DNA from 3 places in the Shewanella sp. 1180_01 genome. Region 3 is predicted to be linked to each of the others. Evidence: predicted binding sites of a transcription regulator. Region 3 holds the regulator's gene; each other region holds the start of a gene.
What was found. The regulator LexA, encoded in region 3, represses DNA repair genes until DNA is damaged. The targets are predictions, from matches to a motif close to TACTGTATNNNNATACAGTA.
Positions count from the first base shown of each region.

Region 1: the regulator LexA is predicted to act here: its motif matches at 6,238-6,257, upstream of FW758_RS21960 (YebG family protein).
Region 2: the regulator LexA is predicted to act here: its motif matches at 2,350-2,369, upstream of umuD (translesion error-prone DNA polymerase V autoproteolytic subunit).

Region 1 covers NZ_VXCT01000068.1:2,725-10,425, reverse strand. The annotation lists gene pepN (aminopeptidase N) at 1-2,384, opposite strand, end outside; gene prc (carboxy terminal-processing peptidase) at 2,469-4,514, opposite strand; gene proQ (RNA chaperone ProQ) at 4,543-5,169, opposite strand; gene FW758_RS21965 (GAF domain-containing protein) at 5,451-5,909, opposite strand; gene FW758_RS21960 (YebG family protein) at 5,927-6,226, opposite strand; gene FW758_RS21955 (paraquat-inducible protein A) at 6,434-7,066, shown strand; gene FW758_RS21950 (paraquat-inducible protein A) at 7,068-7,685, shown strand; gene FW758_RS21945 (MlaD family protein) at 7,672-7,701, shown strand, end outside.
Region 2 covers NZ_VXCT01000004.1:61,851-69,551, forward strand. The annotation lists gene FW758_RS04210 (ribosomal protein uL16 3-hydroxylase) at 1-473, shown strand, start outside; gene umuC (translesion error-prone DNA polymerase V subunit UmuC) at 645-1,919, opposite strand; gene umuD (translesion error-prone DNA polymerase V autoproteolytic subunit) at 1,916-2,335, opposite strand; gene FW758_RS04225 (SLC13 family permease) at 2,614-4,005, opposite strand; partial or broken gene FW758_RS04230 (AraC family transcriptional regulator) at 4,086-4,927, shown strand; gene FW758_RS04235 (hypothetical protein) at 4,972-6,156, opposite strand; gene FW758_RS04240 (glycoside hydrolase family 15 protein) at 6,603-7,701, opposite strand, start outside.
Region 3 covers NZ_VXCT01000056.1:16,704-24,404, forward strand. The annotation lists gene ctaD (cytochrome c oxidase subunit I) at 1-1,187, opposite strand, end outside; gene coxB (cytochrome c oxidase subunit II) at 1,197-2,753, opposite strand; gene FW758_RS20465 (cell division inhibitor SulA) at 3,156-3,668, opposite strand; gene lexA (transcriptional repressor LexA) at 3,665-4,285, opposite strand; gene plsB (glycerol-3-phosphate 1-O-acyltransferase PlsB) at 4,446-6,869, shown strand; gene mtr (tryptophan permease) at 6,869-7,701, shown strand, end outside.

The DNA of each region.
Region 1 (7,701 bases), on a different contig from region 3:
TTATTAAGGGTAATTAAGCATTCGGTTAAGAAAGCATAACCCTTACCGTCTTGACGGTGGAATTGGTAAATATTACCCGCCGCAAAACTGCCCACTAACGCGCGCACTCGGTTTGGATTACTCATACTAAAACACTTGTGCTGCTGTAATTGACGCAGACGTTCAATCACATCTTGCGCATTACGAGTCGCTTGCAACATAAACCATTTATCCATTACCAATGGCGTGTCCTGCCAACGCAGCTCAAATGCGGTCATCAGCTCATCGCGACAAGGCAAATCGCCCACATTCGCCGCAGTCAGTGCGCCGAGGGAATCTGTCATATTGCTGGCTATATCAAACTGAGAAATGACTAACGCTTCTGCCTCATCCGACACCCGTGCTAACCAAGTTAAACACTGATTTTTAAGCGCTCTTGCCTGCGTGATATCGACTGATACCAAAGAGCGATAGAGCGCGATCAATTCATCTTCAGAGTGTGAAGCAAGCTCTGTTAACACAAATTCACGGGCTAAGGCTAACGCATCGAGATCAACGCTGTCAGTTTGCTCAATCAAAGCAGATGCCGTAGGTATGGCTAAGATTTCGGCAATCAATGCTGGGTCAAGTTCAGTGTCTAACAACACGCCTTTAAAACTATCGCGCACGCGGGGATCGAGTGTCATGGCTTGTTGCTGCTGTAAACTCGCAACATTCTGCCAAATCGCTTGGCTCACTAAGGTCACTGAGGCTTCCCATCGCGCCACTTCGCTGCTGGCAAAACGCATCAAGTGAACCAGTTGATCCACATTGAATCGATATTGCAATTTAACGGGCGCGGAGAAGTTTTGTAGTAACGAAGCCACCGGTTTATGACTTAATCCCTCAAAACTAAACACTTGTTCAGCCTGAGTAAAGTCAAGAACTTCATTCACTAAAGAGTGGCCCTTGGCATCTAAGAGTTCGATGCTGAACGGGATATGCAAGGGGGATGCACAGTTCGCTAAACTTTGTTTAAGGGTTAATTGGTAAATGCCCGTTAGCGCATCGAAACTGTCCATCGCAGTCACAATCGGCGTGCCCGCTTGGCTATACCATAAACGGAATTGGGTTAAATCCACGCCACTGGCATCTTCCATTGCCGCCACAAAATCATCGCAGGTGACCGCTTGGCCATCGTGGCGATTAAAATACAGTTTCATCCCCGCTTGAAACTTTTCTTCGCCGAGCAAAGTGTGCATCATGCGGATCACTTCAGCGCCCTTGTTATACACAGTGACTGTATAGAAATTATTCATCTCAATCACAGATTCTGGACGAATGGGATGGGACATTGGGCCAGAATCTTCGGCAAATTGCTGATTCTTGATCACTTTGATTGCGTGAATTCGATTCACAGCGCGTGAGCCTAAATCGGAGCTGAATTCTTGATCGCGAAAAACCGTTAAGCCTTCTTTTAAACTTAGCTGGAACCAATCACGGCACGTCACGCGGTTTCCGGTCCAATTATGGAAATACTCATGGCCTACCACCGATTCAATACCGTGATAATCCTCGTCGGTAGCCGTTAACGTATCTGCAAGCACATATTTAGTGTTGAAGATATTTAAGCCTTTGTTTTCCATCGCTCCCATATTGAAAAAGTCGACGGCAACTATCATGTAAATATCTAAATCGTACTCGAGGTCAAAACGACTCTCATCCCATGCCATGGATTTTTTCAGCGATGCCATCGCATGGTGTGCTTTATGTAAATTACCTTTATCGACGAACACTTGCAGGATCACTTTACGGCGACTGCGGGTAATGAACTCATCTTGCAACAGATCAAAATCGCCAGCGACTAAGGCAAACAAGTAAGCCGGTTTTGGAAACGGATCTTGCCAGCAAACATAATGGCGACCGCCCTCCAATTCGCCTTGATCAATCAAATTACCGTTACTCAGTAAAAACGGGAATGCGGCTCTATCGGCTTCGATGCGCACAGTATATTTGGCTAATACATCGGGACGGTCGAGGAAATAAGTGATCCGTCTAAAGCCCTCAGCCTCACATTGCGTGCAGTAGGCACCATCGGACATATACAGGCCTTCAAGGCTCGAATTGGCCTCGGGATCGAGCTTAGTGACGATGTTCAGCTCAAACTCATCAAGCGCCGTTTCTAAGACTAATTGACCCGCGCTAACATGGTAAGGCACTGCCTCGCCGTCAACCGTCAACGAGATCACAGTTAAGTCTTCACCATCCAACACTAGGGCTTGGGTATGCTTAGAAGCGCGTTTTACCCGACTTATCGCCTGCACCTGAGTCGCATTGCCCGCCAGATTAAAAGCTAAGTCAATCGTGTCTATCGTGAAGAGTGGCGCTTGATAATCTTTTAAGTATTTTGCTTGAGCTTGTGTCATTTCGATCCCTTTAACGCTGATCTAAATAAGAAAAAACGCGCCATAAGCGCGTTTTGATATTGGATAAATCGACTCGACTAGCGCCTACTTAGCACTAGTTTTAGCCAGCTTTTGCGCATCAGCCATATCTAAAGTGATATAAGCCGTTTCATCTAAAAATGCGTCTGGCAATTCGGCTTCGTCCTTAATGTCTTCCATTGATTTAACCGGTGCTAAACCATTGGCGACTCGGCGCTCGTTCGTTCTATCGAGGACTTTCTTCTCATCGGCTTCGCGGGAGGCAATGCGCTCACTTTCAACCAGAGAAACTGTCTTCTCTTTGTGGTGCTTTTTAAAGTCGGCAATATCTTGATTGATATAAGCAAACTCTACACTGCTTTTGATGCGGTTAAGGTGCTTGGCCTCAAGGCTAGTCACTAACTCAGGCGTCACATCATTGAGCGTGCCATATTGTGCCATTGGCACTTTATCCCAAGGCAAGGCATTTTTCTCTTCAGCTTCACCGTACTCACCTGGCTCTAACGCACTTGGGTAAGCAATGTTTGGTGTCACACCTTTAAGCTGAGTGCTGCCGCCATTGATCCGATAGAACTTTTGAATCGTGTATTGCACATGACCAATTGGCTTTTCATACATGTCGTAGATACGGCCTAAGCTCTTATGCTGCTGCACTGTACCTTTACCAAAGCTAGATTCACCGACAATTAGCGCGCGGTCATAATCTTGTAGCGCAGCAGCAAAAATCTCAGAGGCTGAAGCACTGTAACGGTCAACCATCACAGTCAACGGGCCCGCATAACTGGTTTTGCCATCGTTATCACGGTGCGCAGACACACGGCCATCGGCATCACGAATTTGCACCACAGGGCCCATATCGATAAAGAGTCCCGTCAGCAACACGGCTTCTGTTAATGCACCACCACCGTTACCCCTAAGGTCGATGACTATGCCTTCAACTTTGGCTTCGTTTAACTTCACTAGCTCTTTTTCAACGTCCTGTGACAGATTCATGTAGAAACCAGGAATATGGATCACACCGACTTTGCGATTAGCGTACTCGCCGTCTTTAGGTTCAATCACCTTAGAGGTTGCCGCTCTGTCCTCAAGACGAATTTTATCGCGTACTAAGGTAACGTCGAATGGCTTAGCATTCGAACCGCCTTTCTTCGGTAAAATTTGCAGTACGACTTTACTGCCCTTAGGCCCTTTGATCAGATCAACCACGTCATCTAAACGCCAGCCGATCACATCAACAATTTCACCGCCTTCTTGACCGACGCCGACAATCTTGTCTTCCGGCGACAGTTTTTCGCTGCCAGCCGCAGGGCCACCAGCAATTAAGCTTTTAATAACAGTGTAATCGTCTTCAAGTTGCAGTTGAGCACCAATCCCTTCAAGGCTTAAATTCATTTCCATTTGGAAACGTTCAGCATTGCGTGGTGACAGGTAACTCGTATGCGGCTCAATGCTGCGTGAGAAGGCATTCATCACGCCTTGGAACACGTCTTCACTGTTGGTTTGAGTCAAACGTTTGATGGCGTTGTTGTAACGCTTTTGCAGGATCTCAACAATCTCAGGCCATTTTTTACCTGTGAGTTTCAGATTTAGCGCATCGTATTTAACACGTTGACGCCATAACTCATTGATCTCGGCTTGATCTTTTGGCCATGCCGCATCGTCACGGTCATACTCATAGGCATCGCCAGGGGCGGAGAAATCCATCTCTTTGTCCAGAAGGGATAAAGCATAGACAAAGCCTTCATAACGACGCTTTTGGACGATATCAAACATTTTATAGGCAGGCTCAAGTTCACCAGAACTGAGCATGTCATCGAATTGGGTAGCATAAGGTTTAAAGCTATCGACATCCGCTTGGGTTAACACATTGCGGCGATAGTCTAACTGCTGCAGGTAACGGTCAAAAATTTGCGTAGAAAAGGCATCATCAAGATTAAATCTATGATAGTGCGAACGAGTGTATAAGTCCGTTACCCTTTTGCTCGCGACCTTATGTTGCGCTTCCTGCTTGAGAGTGGGTAACTCGCTGATTTGAATCGTGGGTGGTACGGCCCAAGCCGAGAATCCGACAAAAACAGTGGCGATCGAGGTAGCCAAAGTGAGTTTTCGCATCAACAAGTTACTCCGTTTTAAAAAATGATTACAGCAGGATATGTTCTGCTCTAACTTTAATCGTTAGGCCACTATCAAGCTGAACATGAATATCTTCCTTGTTAATATCAGTAATCACACCGGCTACGGGTGTCATACCTAACTTAACATTGACGCGTTGTTTTTTCGTTAAATCAGTCAATTGTGCTTGGACATAATTTACGACTGGCGCTGCTTTAGGCGCAGGCTTAGCAGGACGCTCAGTTTTAGCACGTTGAGGAACAGCCACCTTTTTAGGTGCTTTCTTCGCCGCAGGCTTAGGTGCGAGTGCTGCACGTTTCGCTTTCGCTTTATCCTGACTCTCTTTCAACATGGCTTGAGCATGGTCAATGTGCTCTTGCTCTAACTCGCCGCAAGGTTCGCCATCCAGATTAACGCGTTGTGCGCCCGCTTTAACGCACTTCAAATAGCGCCAGCTGCTGGTGTAACGTCTTAAGGCAACTCTGAGCTGAGTTTTACTGACTTTAGAATCATCAGCCAACCTTTCAGCCAAATCTTGAAACAATCCGATTTTTAATGGCTTAGTTTCACCTTCAGCAATAAAGCACAAAGGAAATGTTTCATACAAATACGCCAAAATTGCATTGGTGTCGGTCAACTTTTCTGTTGATTCCATCATTACTTCCACAGTCAAAAAGGGACATCGATTCGAGGTGATATATATCAACTTCTTACGTGTCGTTTATCTTCGTTAAACTCAATATTGAGTCAACGTACAAATTAGCATCCTAGCCGCGTTTACTAAAGTTAAAAAAATATACCTTAACAAATTTTTACAGCTCAAAACACTAAGCTTATTCATTGCATGCCAATCAAACCAGCTTAATGCGTGCAGGCGCATATTATAAGGCGCACGCCACCGATTGCGACTATGAATTATGCGTTATTGTACGCAAATTAATCAAATAGGCAGTTTTCAAAACTTTTAACCAGTAATTCCAGCCCCTTTTGGTCTTCTTCGTCGAAACGATCGAAGATTGGGCTGTCAATATCGAGCACGGCAACCACGTTACCTTGAGCACAAACTGGCACAACGATTTCAGAATTACTGGCAGAATCACAGGCAATATGGCCATCAAATTGATGAACATCGGCCACTCGCTGGGTTTGATTGGTGAATGCCGCCGTACCACACACGCCTTTTCCTAACGGAATACGTGTACAAGCCACTTTACCTTGAAATGGGCCTAATACGAGTTGTTCGCCACGCATAACGTAGAATCCCACCCAGTTCAGCTCAGTTAAATTATCATTGAGTAAGGCTGAAAAATTCGCCATTGCCGCAACAAGGTCGTCTTCCCCTTCCAACAAGGCCAAGGCTTGACGGTTAAGTGACTCATAAAATTTCGATTTCATTACATTTCCTAACAATTTTATTCTGCTGCTTCGGTCTTTTTAGCCGCTTTTTTCGCAGCAGGTGGATTCGTTGGCGTACTATTAACCTGAACGACACCTTTAAGCAAGTTCGTCAGCTCATCTTTATTGTTAGCAAAATAGAATGCGAGCTTTTCGCCCACGCTTTCATCTATACCTAAATCAGCTTTTTGAATGAAGGGGATAAGGTTATCGGCGATATCGAGCATCTTATCGTAGGCATCAGCCTCCTTCTTAGATGTGAATGTCATCTTTTCAACCCCTTCTCTGACCACGACAAACTGTGTTATTACTGCCATGACTGCCCTCGCACTGTTTTTATATACAGTAACTAGAGTGACATAGATTGAACTTGTGATGCAAGTGTTCTGATTAATCTGATATTATTAGCGTACTTTCGTTGCCAAGATTATAAAGCGCTAGACTGTGCAGAACGGCTGATTAGCACTACACTTTGCACCGATCTCGCTGTTATTACTCCTATTTAGGCTAATATATATTTTTATATGCATGAAAACGCAGCAGAAAATTCAGTAATCCTTTGCCGTTCCTGCGATTTAGCAGTCCGCAAACGTGCCTTGCCAAGCGGTGTCAGAGCCCTTTGTCCCCGTTGCAGCACTGCACTTTATGACACTCCTTACTGCTCTGTAAATGGCATGCTCGCCCTATGTATCTCGGCACTAGTATTTTATTTTCCTGCCAATTTTTTACCCGTACTCGAAATTCACTTTTTCGGCAGCATTCGCACCACCACGGTTTTTCAGGGCGCATTTGCGGTATTTGACCAAGGTTATTGGGTCGTTGGTTTAGCCGTGCTTGCCGCCGCTGTGATTGGCCCAGGCTTATTACTGTTATCGATACTGACGCAGATTTTGATTGTGAAATGGGGACTGAGTCATCTTTTTTGGCGTAACTCATTAAAGCAATTATTGAAGTTTCATGGCGTATTGTCGCAGCTCACTATGCTAGAAATTTATGTGATCAGCTTTTTGGTTTCATCGTTCCAGCTTTCTGATTTTTCGGATATTTATTTTGGTATGGGCACATTTTGCTTCACTATGTTGTTTCTCGTGACTTTGTTTCTGCAACGAGAGTACGACTTAGAGCACATGTGGACGTTATTGGAAGGTCATCGCTGATATGAAGCAACAAGGTAAAGATATCGGCCTGTGTCTGTGTAAGGTCTGCCGCCAGCTCAATAGTAGTGACCTCACCCACTGCCAACGCTGTGAAGCTGAGTTGCAGGTCAGGGACTATTCTAGCCTGCAAAAAAGTTGGGCTTTGTTGATTACCGCAGCCATCTTGCTGGTGCCAGCGAATATTTACCCTATCACTATGCTGACCAACCAAGGGCAAGTGCGGCACGACACGATTTTTTCGGGCATTTTGCATCTAGTGCATTCAGATATGTTGCCCATTGCCGTGATAGTTTTTACCGCCAGTATTTTAGTGCCATGGATTAAAATCATCGGCTTATCCATTTATCTGTGTGCGATCAGCTTTGATATTCCGATTTCAAAAAAGAAATTGATGGTGGGTTTTCACATCATCGAATGGATTGGTCGTTGGTCAATGCTCGATTTATTTGTCATCTCAATCACAGTGGCATTAGTGAATATGGGACAACTACTCGACGCTAAACCCGCGCCTGCAGCGACCGCATTTGCCTTGGTTATTCTGTTAACTCAGTTAGCCGCAAAAGTGTTAGACACTCGTTTACTCTGGGATCGATTGGAACCTCAAGATGACACAAATTGAATCGCCGAAAGTTGTA
Region 2 (7,701 bases), on a different contig from region 3:
TTTCAGATCCAGACCGCGAGCTGACCACCCGCAGTGGTTGTGTCGATAATGGCGATTTAGCGCGGTTACGCACCCAACTGACCAATATGCTGACCGATGAACTGGTGAGCGAGTTTTCGGGCCGCTATTTAACTCAGTCAAAATGCGCCTTAGATTTACCCGATGAGCCATTGGACATCACGCAAGACGAAGTGCTCGCTTGGCTCGATGAGCAGCCGCTTATTCGCCTCGGCGGGCTGCGCTGTTTGTATTTTGATATTAATGTGGCACAGGGCGTTGTCTATATTAATGGTGATAAGTATCAGCTTTCAGCCGAATTGGCCGCAGTGATCCCATTACTATGTGATAGTAATCAGTTGGATAAAGCTGCCTTAGCCCCTTGGTTAGCCCATGCTGATTTGCTCACGCAACTTACCGAGTGGGTGAATCTAGGCTACTGGTACTTTGAAGATCTCAGCGATGAAGAGTGTTAAGGCGGAATGAGCCAAAGCTTGATGGGTGTTAATGCCGCTTTAGCGTTAACACCCAACGGGGCTTAGCGGTATATGTTTTTTAGATCTAGATGGGTTTTAGTGTTATATGGATTTTAGCGTTAGGTGGGGTCTGTAATTCGCAGGCGGTCATTTAGCCACTGGATTTGTTGATTATTTCACTATGGGTAATTGTGCCCATTGGGTGGTGTAACGAGGGGAAAGCTGCTCACGCTTCATTCCCCAAGTCGGGTCAATACCTTGTCCTGCAAACCAAATTTTTCCATGACCGCTGTGGTTCACTTTATCGAGTAATTGCATCAACTCCTTGCTTTTAGGTCTAGGCGTGACGTCATCGAATAATCCGAGCTGAAACACGCCTGCACCAAAAAAATCCCCTAACATGACACCGGCCTTTGCATAGGCATGACCTTCACGCCAAATGCGTTGCAGTAGGCTTTGGCCAAGGGTGACAAAATCACGCGTATCATTGCTGGGGCGAACTAAACAGCCCGACAGTGATTTGCTGTACTGGGGAGTTGCATCGCTAAAAGGGCTAGTACGGACAAATACCGACATTGCTTTAGCGTACTGGCGCTCGGAGCGCAGTTTTTCACAGGCCCTAAAAGTGTATTCATTGATTGCCTGTTGCATCGCTTCTAAATTATCAATACGGCTGCCAAAGGATCGGGAGCTGATAATTTGTTGCTTAGTGGCGGCGACCTCTTGTATGTCATCACAGGCAATGCCGTTAAGTTCGCGTACCGTGCGCTCGACGGTGACAGAAAAGGTGTCGCGGATAAGCTTTGGATGCGCATCCGCCAATTGCAACGCGGTATTTATACCCATGATGTTCAAGCGTTTTGTAAGCCTACGGCCTATTCCCCAGACTTCGTCGACAGGGATAAGCGCCATCAGCCGTCGTTGGCGTTCACGGTCGCGCAAGTCAACCACGCCCCGCGTTGCGGGATAACGTTTCGCGGCATGGTTTGCCAGTTTAGCGAGGGTTTTTGTCGGTCCAATGCCGACGCAAACACTGATCCCAATCCACTGCGGTATCCGTTGATAAATATCTAAGGCAAGCTGATGAATATCAATGCATTTATCGAGACGAGAAAGGTCTAAAAACGCTTCATCAATACTATACACTTCTACTTTCGGTACCATTTGCTCTAAGGTGGTCATGACTCTATTTGATATGTCGGCATAGAGTGCATAGTTGGAGGAGAATACCGCGACGTGATGCTGGCGGAGTTGGTTTGCGATTTGATACACAGGCACCGCCATCTTGATGCCAAGTTGTTTTGCCTCTGCCGAGCGGGCGACGACGCAGCCATCGTTATTGGATAACACTACAATCGGCCTGCCAGCTAAATCTGGCCTAAACATCCGCTCACAGGATGCATAAAAATTATTGCAATCGACGAGGGCGAATAGTGAGGGCGTCATTTGAGCTTTTTCACCACGTTGGTCACCACCCCAAAGATGTTTAACTCAGACTCATCATTGATGGCAATCGGGGAGAATAAGGCATTACGTGGCAGCAATTGCACCACAGGGCGCAGTTGTAATTGCTTTACGGTAAACTCACCGTTCACCGCTGCGACAACGGTATCCCCGTGGGCCGGCTGTAATGAGCGATCCACCACCAAAATATCACCGGAGAAAATCCCCGCTTCGATCATCGAATCCCCTTGGACTTTGACAAAAAACGTGGCGGCGGGATGCTTGATGCATAACTCATTGAGATCTAATGTTTGTTCTACATAGTCTTGGGCTGGTGACGGAAATCCTGCGGCAATCAAGGAGCTAAATAGCGAGAGCCGATATTGGGTATGTTTGGCGAAGCGGCCTAGGATCATCATAATAAATCACAGTATACTGTACGTATGAACAGTATAGTCTAACAATGAAACTTATCGAAAGAATTTATGTGGGGACAGTTGTGTTATCGACCCAAGCGCAAAGATGCACTTGTTGTAAGCTGTGTGCTGATCGTATGCGCTGTAGAGTGTCGAGTGCTGGGCAATTGATGATGGCTGCTCTAAAGCACCCTTGGCGGCGTCAATACCGCCAAGGGTGAGCGTTTCGTCAATTTAATTTAGTTAACGCATTTTAGTTAGCCCGCTTTAGTTAACGCAATTTAGTTAATCCAACCGAGCCATAGCCACCACAGATAATCCAGTGGGATAAGTGCAATTAGAGTGATTGCCGCCAGCGGTAAGGTGATGTTAAGTAGTTTGCTTAAGGGCTCTTGGGATAATTGCATCGCCAAAATCAACGGGGCAACCTGATAAGGAAAAATCACGGTTGAGAAACCGATCACCTGCGTCATTAATACTGCAGGAGTGGAGAAGCCAGTTGCATTGGCAAAATCTGCCGCCATGGGGGACAACACTGTCGGCACACCTGGAACCGTTGCTACCAATCCCGTCAGCGTCCCCATCAGCGATAACGACATGAAATTCAGAAACGATGCCCCTTGCTGCAATGGTAGCCATTCACTGAACAGTTGGCCTAGCGCAGTGCCAAGTCCAGATTGATTGACCAATGCTCCCAGACCTAAGGCCGCCGCGACAAAAATGACGGTCGCAAAATCCACCGAACTATTAAAACTCTTAGGCTCAAGCACTCCCCATTTGGGGAGCAATAACAAGATAGCGGTGGTCAGTCCAACCCACGCCGGATTGACCCCGTGCAGTGAGTCTGTCACCCAAAACAGTAAAGTGATCGCAAGTAATACTGTGACTTTCTTTTGCATACCAAGGTTATAAGCTTCTGTTTCAATAATGCGTTCAGGCTGGTTTTCATCAATTTTTGCAGGAAATAGGAAGACGACTAGCGCCACAATCAATATCGATTTGAGCAAACCAAGGATCGGAAAATGCAGCAAGAGATACTCGGTATAACCAAAGTGGATATTGAATAGATTCTCGCTGGAACCCGCCAATATCATATTGGGAATATTCGCGGGCAACACGGCAAAACTGGGCATGTTACACGCCAGTGCCAAGGCGGTCGCAATGCCTATCCGCCCATGACTACCACGAGCAAAACCGACTTGCTCAGCTAACGCCATACCAATTGGCACCATGACCACCGCACGGCCAACGGATGAGGGCATCACAAAGCCAAGCAGCACGGCACTAAAGACCAAACCCGCAATCAAGCGTGGATAACTTGTGGTCAGTATGGGGGCAATCAAACTGGCCATTCTGCGACTTAAACCAGACTGAGTGATGGCACTGCCAATCACAAACCCTGAAATGATTAACCACACCGCAGTCGAGCCGAATCCTGAAAAAAGTACACTCGGCTCAATGAGTTTGAAAATGGTGGCAAGGGCAAAAAATATTAATCCCGCCATAAAGGGCGGGAAAAAACCTGTACTCCAAAACATTAAGGTCACTAATACTACGCCACCGCTATAGGAAAACACCGCGGGATGCTGACTCAGCGGAAAAAGTGCAAGTAAAGTAGCGATCAACAGTGCACTGAAAAACGCTAGCGGTTTAACGTCAATAAAACGTTTCATGTTTACCGACCTATTGGGTTGAATACGTAAAAGATGCCAACTAAGATAGCTGACTTAGTTTGGCGTTTTAAGAGGGTAATATGTCAAAACCTGTTCCTAAAGCGACATTATTAACGCCCAGTGACGTGGCGTTTATCACAGATGCCAATCGACCTGTGCTAACCCATACTCGCAATATGGCGGCGGAAGCGGGCATCGAGCCTCATTCTCATCCGCGGGGCAGCTACTTTGGGCCGCGAAAGGCTTGTTACGTGTCCGCAGCGACAATGCCGTCTGGGTGGTACCTTCAACCCATGCGGTGTGGATCCCCTGCAATTTGCCCCATCAAGTGAACAGCGAAACCCACGCCCACACTCGCAATATCTATATTGATCCTAGCTATGATGTTAGGCCACAGGATACAAAAGTGGTGATGGTGACGATGACAGCGCTGATGCGCGAACTGGTGCTCAAACTCTGTGAGAGTTCACACCTTTTAGGCAGTGGACAACTGCATCGGCTGGGTTTGGTTGCCATTGATGAGCTCGAAACTCTGGACAGCCTAGATGCTCATTTACCCGCAGGCTCAGATCCAAGACTCAGCCGCTTGATCCAAAAGTTGATCCGGCACCCAACAGTGAATTACACCCTGACCGAGTTAGCCGAAATGGGCGGCGCGAGTGTGAGAACGATTGAACGACTATTCAAAGCTGAAACTGGGCTCACTTATCGACAATGGCGGCAAAGGTTTCGTTTGTTAAATTCGCTTGAAAGCTTAAGCCAAGGAGAGAGCACGACTAGGGTGGCACATAGTCTAGGTTATCTGAGCGTCAGCAGTTTCAGTGCGGCTTTTAAAATGCAATTTGGTTGCACGCCGCAAGATTATCCGCAGCATAAGCTGATGAAAAACAGGAAAAATCAGTTTACTCCCGCGCAAGAATAAACTGAGTCAGCCATAACAAATATCTATGTTTTGTATATCGATTCTTATAATTGGCCAGTCAGAGTGGAGTTAATATTCGTGCTATCTTGTGGGAGTCGAGTAACAAGCTCCGCTCGTTGATGCTCAAGTCTGTTAAACCTTTCCTGATAAGGGGTTAATGAAATAATGCCAGAGCAGAGTATGAATTTCCCTACGGGGTTATAGATGTATTGGCTGAAAGTTTCGATTGATAAATTGCTAGGACATTCATTCAGGGGAGCCGTGTCGTTTAGGATCGCGGCATAACGATTGGCGGTATCTTGGTGTTGCATCAATGGTAGCAGTAACCACTCTATTAGCTTTGTATTTATGTCAGTATCACTAGTGACCTGTGTCGCTCTGGTTATCTGGGTAAAGTAATACCATTCGCCCCTTTTTACATTGTCAAACGAAAGTACTTCTGGTGACAGTGCATGCTTCCAGCTTGGTGGTAACGCCTCGATTAGTTGTGAATGCGGCAATTGACTCATTACCAACTCTCCAAGTTTCATATTCGCTTCCATTCCAGCATTACTCATCATCTTACCGATAAGCATATGAGTGCTTGCTGATAGCCGTTGCCAAAATAGCATATCTTGGTTGATTGCCTCGGCGACTTGTAGGGGATCCATAGTGCTGGCATCGGTCAGTACATTAAACAGATAGAGTTTTTGTGCTGCTAACAGATGGGTAAAGGGCATACTATCTGTAAAAACATTAAATTGGCTGCCATCCTGCCAAGTACCGATATTAAGCAGCTGCTGGTAGCGGACGATTAACCAATTATATTCATCGAGTAAGGCGTTAAGATTGTTCTCTTGTTTAAGCATTACATTACAGCTGGAGAGAAAATCATCTTCTTTGATGCATTGTTCAAGCGGTAATTGGGGCTTTTCAAAACGGATTTGTTGGTTATCTTGAGGTTTATCCATAACCCCGAGGTGTTGTAACTTCTTGAGGCGTTCTAGTCCAACATCCATTGGCGAAGCAGTATTGCTGACATCAAAACCGAGTACAAATACATAAGCATTATCGTTAAGGTGATTTGATAGTGCATTATCATTTTCCGCGATGTCGGCTAAGTAGTTTTGTGCCAGTTCAGAAGGTGGACTGTCTCGAAAATTTATAAGCAGAAGAATGAAATATAAACTGACAGGAATACATAATAGAGAGATTAAAATCCATTTCATTACCCGCAAAAAACGTCGCATTAAAAATCCTGTTAACAAATTAAACCGCCATTAATTACATAATGTAACACGATTTGGTTGCTTGGGAAAGTCAGCCTGTGAAGGGATTTGAATGTTAAAAAAATATATGTAAAAGATCACCGCAACTTTCATCAGGTTTGATGGATGTTGTTAGCATAACAGGGCTATTCTTCGTCTGTTTTTTGCGCACTGTATACTGGTTGTGAATGAACTCGGTGATATGCATCTTTAATTCAGTATGAAAAGGGCATTAATTCTATAAAATGAGTCTGACAGGTCACAGCCAGATATAAAAAAGGCTAGAACAACATTTGTGAGTTGTTCTAGCCCTTAATTTATTAAAGCTAAAGCATCGTTAAGCTCATGCGCTGTTTTAGTGTGTTATTTCAGCACATTTTTTCAATGCGCTATTTCAATACACTATTTCAAAAAGCCACTTCAACTCGTTATTTCAATGTCGCTGGGACGATAGGGTAGTTATCCCAGACTTGGCCGTCGGTCATTGAGCGCACCAGTTTAATGTATTCGGCATGGGTCCAGGCTAGCGGCGTGGCTGAGTTAGTGCCTTGTCCGAGTTGGTAATGGTAGCGGGTGGCATCGCCGACACCGTCCCACGCTTGCTCGGGTAACATCATGCCCGCATTCGCAAACGTTTCCATGCCTTGCACATAGGTGTTGATCAACTGCTGCTTGGTTTGCTGCGAGTTATTGCCTGTTAGCTCGCCTTTTTCTTGGGCGAGTGCTAATTCAAAATGACCGCGCTCACCGGTGAAGAAGGGCCAGACGCGGCCACGTTGATCGGCGCTGTTGCTGCCCGATTCCGCATAGTTCTTGCCAGAAACCGTATCCTCACCGTAGCCATCGTTGCCATAACGTCTAAAGCCTGGGATTTTGCTGCCATCTTTAGCGGTAAACTCATATTTAAGGCGCAAATTAGAGTCAAGTTCAGTGTTATCAATCAATTGAAGGCTTTGATTGATCAGCTTATCAGTTGCACCGCGCACGCCATAACGTACTAGTTCTAAAAATCCGCCATCGAGGATCTGACGCTGATCTAAACCTTGCTTACCGTTATTCGCCGCCAGTGTATCGGCGGTGTTTGGCTCGCCATTCGGGCTTAAACGTAAATAGTAAGGCGCGCTGACGCCTGCGCTGTTTTTTAGTAGTCCTTGGGTGGTGACTAAGTGTTTTTCTAAACTATTACTTAAGTCTTTGGCGGCTGCAAGATAACGGCTGCTGGAGTCGGGATCCTTGGCTTCTTTGGCTATTTCACTCGCGGCAACAAGACCTGCGATCACTGCGGCCGTGGTCGAGGGTGAGTAACCCGCTTGTTCTTCCCAACGTTCTTGCTGGGTTTTGGGCGGGGTAATTTGGGTGTGATTCCAATCCAGATTGACCTCACCGCCGCTGATCAAAAAGTCCGCTGCACCTTTGAGCATCTCTTGATACCAGTGACTGATCTCATCAGGGCTGAGCACGCCCGCTTGCCAAAGTTTCCAGCCGAGCATAATCGGCATGGCGGTTTGATCGAGCTGCACGCCAACC
Region 3 (7,701 bases):
TAATGGAAATGCGCCACCACAAAGTAGGTGTCGTGGTATTGGAAGTCGGCTGGCGTAATGGCGAGCATTAACCCCGAAAACCCGCCAATGGTGAAGAGTATGATAAAGGCCACGGCGAACAACATAGGGGTTTCGAAGCTGAGTGAACCGCGCCACATAGTCGCGACCCAGTTAAACACTTTCACCCCCGTTGGCACCGCAATCAACATAGTGCAATACATGAAGAACAGCTCGGCAAACACTGGCATGCCTGTAGTGAACATATGGTGCGCCCATACGAGGAACGATAGAATTGCAATACTGGCAGTGGCATAAACCATTGATGCATAGCCGAATAATGGTTTACGGCTGAAAGCGGGTACTATGGCGGAGATGATGCCAAAGGACGGCAAAATCATGATGTAGACCTCAGGGTGGCCGAAGAACCAGAAAATATGCTGGAACATCACAGGATCGCCACCGCCAGCCGCTTCGAAGAAGCTAGTGCCGAAAAACTTATCGGTCAGCACCATAGTCACAGCGCCCGCAAGTACGGGCATCACAGCGATCAGCAGGAATGCTGTGATAAGCCAAGTCCACACAAACAGCGGCAACTTCATCCATGTCATACCGGGCGCACGTAAATTCACTATGGTTACAATCACGTTGATTGCACCCATGATCGAACTTATCCCCATGATATGAATAGAGAACACGAAGAGTGCCGTACTGTCAGGACTATAAGTGGTAGACAGTGGCGCGTAGAAGGTCCAACCAAAGTTAGGTCCGCCACCTTCCATAAACAGCGAGCTGAGTAGGATGGTAAAGGCGAAGGGTAAGATCCAAAAACTCCAGTTATTCATCCGTGGCAGCGCCATATCTGGCGCACCAATCATCATAGGGATCAGCCAGTTTGCTAGCCCAGTAAAGGCGGGCATTACCGCGCCGAATACCATGATCAGCCCATGGACTGTGGTCATTTGGTTAAAGAAGTTGGGCTCGACCAATTGTAATCCGGGCTGAAACAGTTCAGCGCGGATCACCATGGCCATAGCGCCACCGGTTAAAAACATAATGAAGCTGAACCATAAATACAAAGTGCCTATGTCTTTATGGTTGGTTGTTAGCACCCAGCGCATGATGCCCTTTGGCGCACCATGATGATGGTCATCATGGGCTGCGGTTTGATCTTGAGTCATTGTGCTCATCATAATCCCCTACTGTCCATGGCTTGCGATATCAGCAGGTTGCACTGTATCGCCGGTATTGTTGCCCCAAGCATTACGTTCATAGGTAATGACGGCCGCGAGTTGCTGTGGGCTGAGTTGTTTGCCAAATGCCTGCATAGCCGTGCCCGTTTTGCCGTGCATCACAATATCGAGATGATTAGCAACGGTTCCTGTGGCGATAGCACTGCCAGCGAGTGCGGGGAAGGCTGGTGGTATGCCTGCTCCCGTTAACTGATGGCAGGCCGCACAAGTGGTGGCGTAAACAGTCTCACCTTCGGCCATCAAGGCGTCGTGGGTGAGAGTAGGGAGACTCGCTGGATCGACTATGGTTGTGGAGTCGACAACGGCTGCTGGCTCTGTTGCAGGTGCGGGTGTTGGGGTCGTGTTGACTGGTGCGGTAGCAGGTGCCTGTGTGCCAGTACTGCCGTTCATATGCTCATTAACATCTTTGGCCTGCACAGCATCGCCAGTATTATTACCCCACGCATTACGCTCATAGGTAATCACAGCGGCAATTTCTTGTGCAGTCAATTGCTTACCAAAGGCTTGCATGGCCGTACCCGTTTTACCGTTGAGCACGATTTCAAGGTGGCCGCTGAGCGGTCCCGTTGCTATCGGACTGCCTTTGAGGTGTGGGAATACGCCTTGTAACCCCTCGCCATTAGGCTGGTGGCAGGCTGCGCAGTGACCGAGGTAAACTTGCTCACCTTGGGTCATTAGCTCCTCTGTGCTAAGGGTCTGTGACAATGCAGCTTGAGCAGCTTCTGCCGCCGCGCCTGCAGCTTGTTTTTGCTCCGCTACCCAAGCTTCAAACTCGGCTTCGGGTAAGGCTTGCACTACAATCGGCATAAAACCATGGTCTTTACCGCAGAGTTCCGCGCACTGACCACGGTAAATGCCGGGTTTGTCTATGCGAGTCCAGGCCTCATTGATAAACCCAGGATTAGCATCTTTCTTCACGGCAAAAGCAGGTACCCACCATGAATGAATGACGTCTTCTGAGGTCATTAAAAAGCGGATTTTGCGGTTTATCGGTAGCACTAGCGGCTTATCGACCTCCAAAAGGTAATTTTCCCCTTTGGTTTCGGTACCGTCGATTTGTGTTCTTGGGGTTGCGAGTATGCTGTAAAAATCAATGTCTTGATCGAAATAGCTGTAGTGCCATTTCCATTGGGAACCTGTGACTTTAACGGTGAGATCGGCATTGCTGGGATCTTCCATCGCAATTAAGGTCTTTGTCGCTGGAATCGCCATTAAGATCAAAATGATAAATGGCAGAATCGTCCAAGCGATTTCAACTTTAGTGCTTTCGTGAAAGTGCGACGCGACAGCGCCTTTGGATTTTCTGTGATTGATCATGGCGTAAATCATCACGCCAAAGACCACAAGGCCAATGGCGCAGCAGATATACAAGATGGTCATGTGCAAGTGATAAACCTTGCCACTGATCTCGGTTACGCCAGGGGTCATGTTGAACCGCATGTCCGCGGCGGCCAACGGTGGTGCGAATAACACCACGAGTAAACAATACAACAATTGCTTCACAAGACTTCTCCTCTGCCAATTGCGAATAGCAACTACAAAGAAGAGCAACACAGTAAGTCTCAACTCTATGCAAACTCTTCAGTTCCCAAAAAAGCGTTTTTGACTTCAACGTGCGTTGGCGGCTGTTACTTTTAATTAAGTATTGTTACTGCTGGTATTAGCCACGCTGGCACATACGACTGAAATAAATCTGTTCTCTATTTTTAGTGGCATTTTGAACTCGATTACGGCTCGATTTATTTGCCACGGGCGGCGATATATCATCGCCGACTAAATCAACCATACTTGCTGTTTAAATATTGATCAAGATCACTTATTTATCTAATTGTCTGAAAAATTGCCAAAAAAAAGCCTCACATTCATAGGCGAGGCGGCTTTCAAGGTAAAAAATTAAATGAATATTTAATGTACAGCACTAAAAAAAGATTGTTGGCCGAAGAGGCTACCTTGCTCAATGCGTACGTCGCCATGTAAGTGACTGTTTACGTCTTCTAGCACTATGCCCATGGCGCGGGCACTTTTAGCGACAATTTGCAGGCGACGATTATCGCGTGCATCTAATGATTGGGTCCAAGTAATAACCGCACTGGACGTACCACTTGTTAAGGCTTTTTCCATCGCCCACAGGGTTTCCACTTCATCTTTCGCGTGCACCAGCAAGACTCTATCCATACGCACGCCAGCGTTGGCGAGCATTTGTTTGTAGCCAATACTCGGTGGGTTGATGAGCACTAACCAACGGCCCTGTTGGCTTAACTGGGCGAGTTGCGCGCTCAGATGGATTAATTCTTGGCGACCTTGAGTCTTAGTTGGCATGCAGGCGATAGGTGCATGGTGCCAGTCATAGTCGGCATCACGTACTTCATCGAGCCACAAGCCCGGGTGGCGGGGTGCATTGCCAAGTAGTTTGTTCATAGCCAATCTCCATTACGGATCACACCGACGGCGAGTCCTTCAATTGTTAAACTTTGATAGCCTAAATCCACTTTAATCGGGGAATAGTCTTCATTTTCGGCGTGTAGATAGACCACATTACCTTTTTTTTCGAAACGTTTAACAGTGACATCGTCGTCGACTCTAGCGACAACCACTTGACCATTTCTGGCTTGTTGTACTTTATGAACTGCCAGCAAATCTCCTTCGAGAATGCCGATATTCTTCATGCTGTCGCCTTTAACCCGCAGTAAAAAATTGGCGGCGGGATGGAACATGCTTGGGTCGACTTGGTAGTACTGTTCAACATGTTCTTGGGCGAGAATAGGTTCGCCAGCGGCTACTTGACCGATAAGCGGTAAACCTGTTTCAGTTACTTCTTCGACTTCCGCAGTCAGACGAATGCCCCGCGATGTGCCTGGCATGATCTCAATGCAGCCCTTTTTCGCCAACGCTTTAAGATGCTCTTCAGCCGCATTGGCGCTCTTAAAACCTAAACGGGTCGCGATTTCTGCCCGAGTGGGTGGCATGCCAGTATCGGCAATATTTCGTTTAATTAGCTCTAAAATTTCAGCTTGGCGTGGCGTCAAAGGTCTCATGGTGTTTCCTGTTTTTCTATACAGTTACTGTTAGTATATACAGTATTATTTGCAGCGCAAGTATTAACCACTTTTTAGCTATGTTGGAGAGAATTAGCGAATATTACCCATAGTCTGGTATTCTACCGGGCTAGTAAACGTACTTAATTGCATAAGAATAATGCCTAAACACGACTCTCTTTGGTTGAAATCATTACGCTGGATCCAAAAACACTTAGTGCACACTATTGTTGTGCCTCAGGATCCCTTTGCCGATCTGAATCTGGATGCCTCCAGACCCCTTGCTTATGTGATGAAAACGGAATCGCTGAGTGACATCGCTGCCCTGAGTGAAATAACGGCTAAGTTAGGACTACCGAGCCCCTATGAGCCTTTAGTGGCAAATGGTGTGATTGCGCCTCGGGTTGTCTGCCTTCAAGGGCGTAAGCCGCTGTTTGGTGAGCGTGCCGGTAACGAGCCTTTCCTCGAATGCTTTATGCGTTTGTTGGCCGTGCATAAGGAACGCCCTGAATTAGACATTCAACTAGTGCCCGTGAGCCTGTATTGGGGCCGCACGCCAGGGAAAGAAGACGACACTATGAAGGCGGCTGTGTTTGAGCGGGAAAACCCGACTTGGCTGCGCAAATGCTTGATGATTTTATTCTTAGGTCGACATAACTTCGTACAGTTTTCAAATGCGGTATCTCTGCGATACATGGCCGACGAACACGGCACTGACATGGGGATTGCCCATAAATTAGCGCGGGTCGCGCGGGTGCATTTCCGCCGTCAACGTAAGGTGATGACAGGGCCTGTGCTGCCAAATCGCCAAGCACTGTTTCATTCGCTGCTCAAATCCGAGTCCTTGCGTAAAGCGATTCAAGAAGAAGCGGCCAACAAAAAGATTTCTGAGACCCAAGCGCGCGAGACGGCTATTGAGTATCTCGATGAAATCGCAGCAGATTACTCAGATAGTTTAGTGCGTATTGCCGAGCGTTTTTTAACTTGGTTGTGGAACAAGCTTTACAGCGGGATCAACATTAAAGGCGCCGAGCAAGTTCGCCAGTTGCACCATGATGGCCACGAGATTGTCTATGTGCCTTGTCATCGCAGCCACATGGATTACCTGCTGTTATCGTATATTTTGTATTATCAAGGCATGGTTCCGCCGCACATTGCTGCCGGTATTAACCTCAATTTCTGGCCCGCTGGACCTATGTTCCGTCGCGGTGGTGCCTTCTTTATCCGCCGTAGTTTTAATGGCAACAAGCTGTATACCGCAGTATTCCGTGAATATTTAGATCAACTGTTTGCTAAAGGTTATTCGGTGGAATATTTCTCCGAAGGCGGCCGCTCACGTACCGGTCGGCTATTGGCGCCAAAAACCGGCATGATCGCTATGACGATGAACAGCGTGCTGCGCGGTATCGAGCGTCCAGTCACGCTAGTGCCTGTGTATTTAGGCTATGACCATGTGATGGAAGTGGCGACGTACCATAAAGAGTTAAGTGGTAAGAAAAAGAAAAAAGAATCTGTGTGGCAGGTGTTTGGTGCGATTCGCAAACTGGGTAATTTCGGCCAAGGGTATGTGAACTTTGGCGAGCCGATTACTCTGCAAAACTTCTTAAATGAGCGCGCGCCAAACTGGCGTACTGAGTTGGCCGATGATCCTGAGCAAAAACCAAGCTGGTTAACGCCAGCGGTAAACGTGCTGGCGAATCGAGTGATGACGAATATCAACGATGCGGCGGCGGCGAGTTCGGTGACCTTGACGAGTTTAGTGTTGCTGGCCACAGATCAAAATGCCTTAGAGCGCAGTCTGCTGGAACGTCAGCTTGATCTGTATCTGACTCTACTCAAAAAAGTGCCTTACACTACTTATACTTCGGTTGCCGAAGGTGATGGTAAGCATTTAGTGCAGCAAGGTTTAGAGCTGAACAAGTTTGTTGTTTGCGCCGATCCTTTAGGTGAAATCGTGTCTATCGAGGCGAGTCAGGCAGTGTCTATGACTTACTATCGTAACAATATCATCCACTTATTTATTGTGCCGTCATTAATTGCGAGCTGCTTAACGCATAATGAGCAGATCCCGCGTCAGCAAGTTGTGTCAATCGTTGCCGATTTTTATCCACTGCTGAAAGCCGAACTCTTCATGGGCATTAAGGATGTACCTGCCTATGTCAGTCAAGTGCTGGATTTCTTCATTGAACAAGGGTTAGTGGTTGAGACTGATACCTTAACTGTCGTGCCTGAACACACTAGCCAACTATTATTGTTAGCCAGTTCAGTGAGCGAGACTCTGCAACGCTATGCCATAATTTTCAATCTGTTAGCGAACAGACCTAAGATGGAGCGCTCAGAACTTGAGTCTGAGAGTCATCTACTCGCCCAGCGTTTAGGCGCTTTACATGGCATTACCGCGCCTGAGTTCTATGATAAAAAACTTTACGGCACCTTGAGCGTTAAGCTCAAAGAATTGGGATATCTAGCGGATAACCAAGATAAGTCCAATATCAATCGCATACGAGATCAAGCCAATAGCTTATTACGTCCGTCAGTGAAACAAACGATAGTGGCGAGTGTCACCGCGGAGCACACAGTTTAATGGCAAATCATATGAATGCGGCTAAGCATAAGCCCGCAGGTAAGTCCTTGCTCGGCGGCGCCATGATTATTGCTGGCACGACCGTAGGTGCAGGGATGTTTTCTCTGCCCGTGGTCGGTGCAGGTATGTGGTTTGGCTATTCGATTTTAATGTTATTGGGCATTTGGTTTTGCATGTTGATGTCGGGCTTATTGCTACTCGAAACCAATTTGCATTTCGAACCCGGTGCTAGTTTTGACACCTTAAGCAAGCAAACCTTAGGGCAGTTTTGGCGGATAGTTAACGGTGTTTCTATCGCTTTCGTGCTGTATATTTTGACTTATGCCTATATCAGCGGCGGTGGTTCGATTGTAAACCACAGCTTGCAGGGCATGGGAATTGAGTTACCGCAAAGTGTTGCTGGGCTGGTGTTTGCCATAGTGTTGGCGAGTATTGTATTGATCAGCACTAAGGCCGTGGATCGCATTACCACGATTATGCTCGGCGGTATGATCATTACCTTCTTCCTTGCTATTGGCAATTTACTGATCGAAATCGATGTGACTAAGTTGCTCGAACCCGATGGTAATAATAGCTTTTCACCTTATCTGTGGGCGGCGCTACCCTTTGGTCTTGCCAGCTTTGGCTACCATGGTAACGTCCCCAGCTTAGTGAAGTATTACGGCAAAGATTCTTCCACCATTATCAAGGCGATTTTCGTCGGCACCTTTATCGCGCTGGTGATTTATGCCTGTTGGTTAGTGGCGACTATGGGCAATATTCCCCGCAGCCAGTTTATCGACATTATTGCCCAAGGCGGCAATATGGGTGTCTTGGTGGGCGCTTTGTCTGA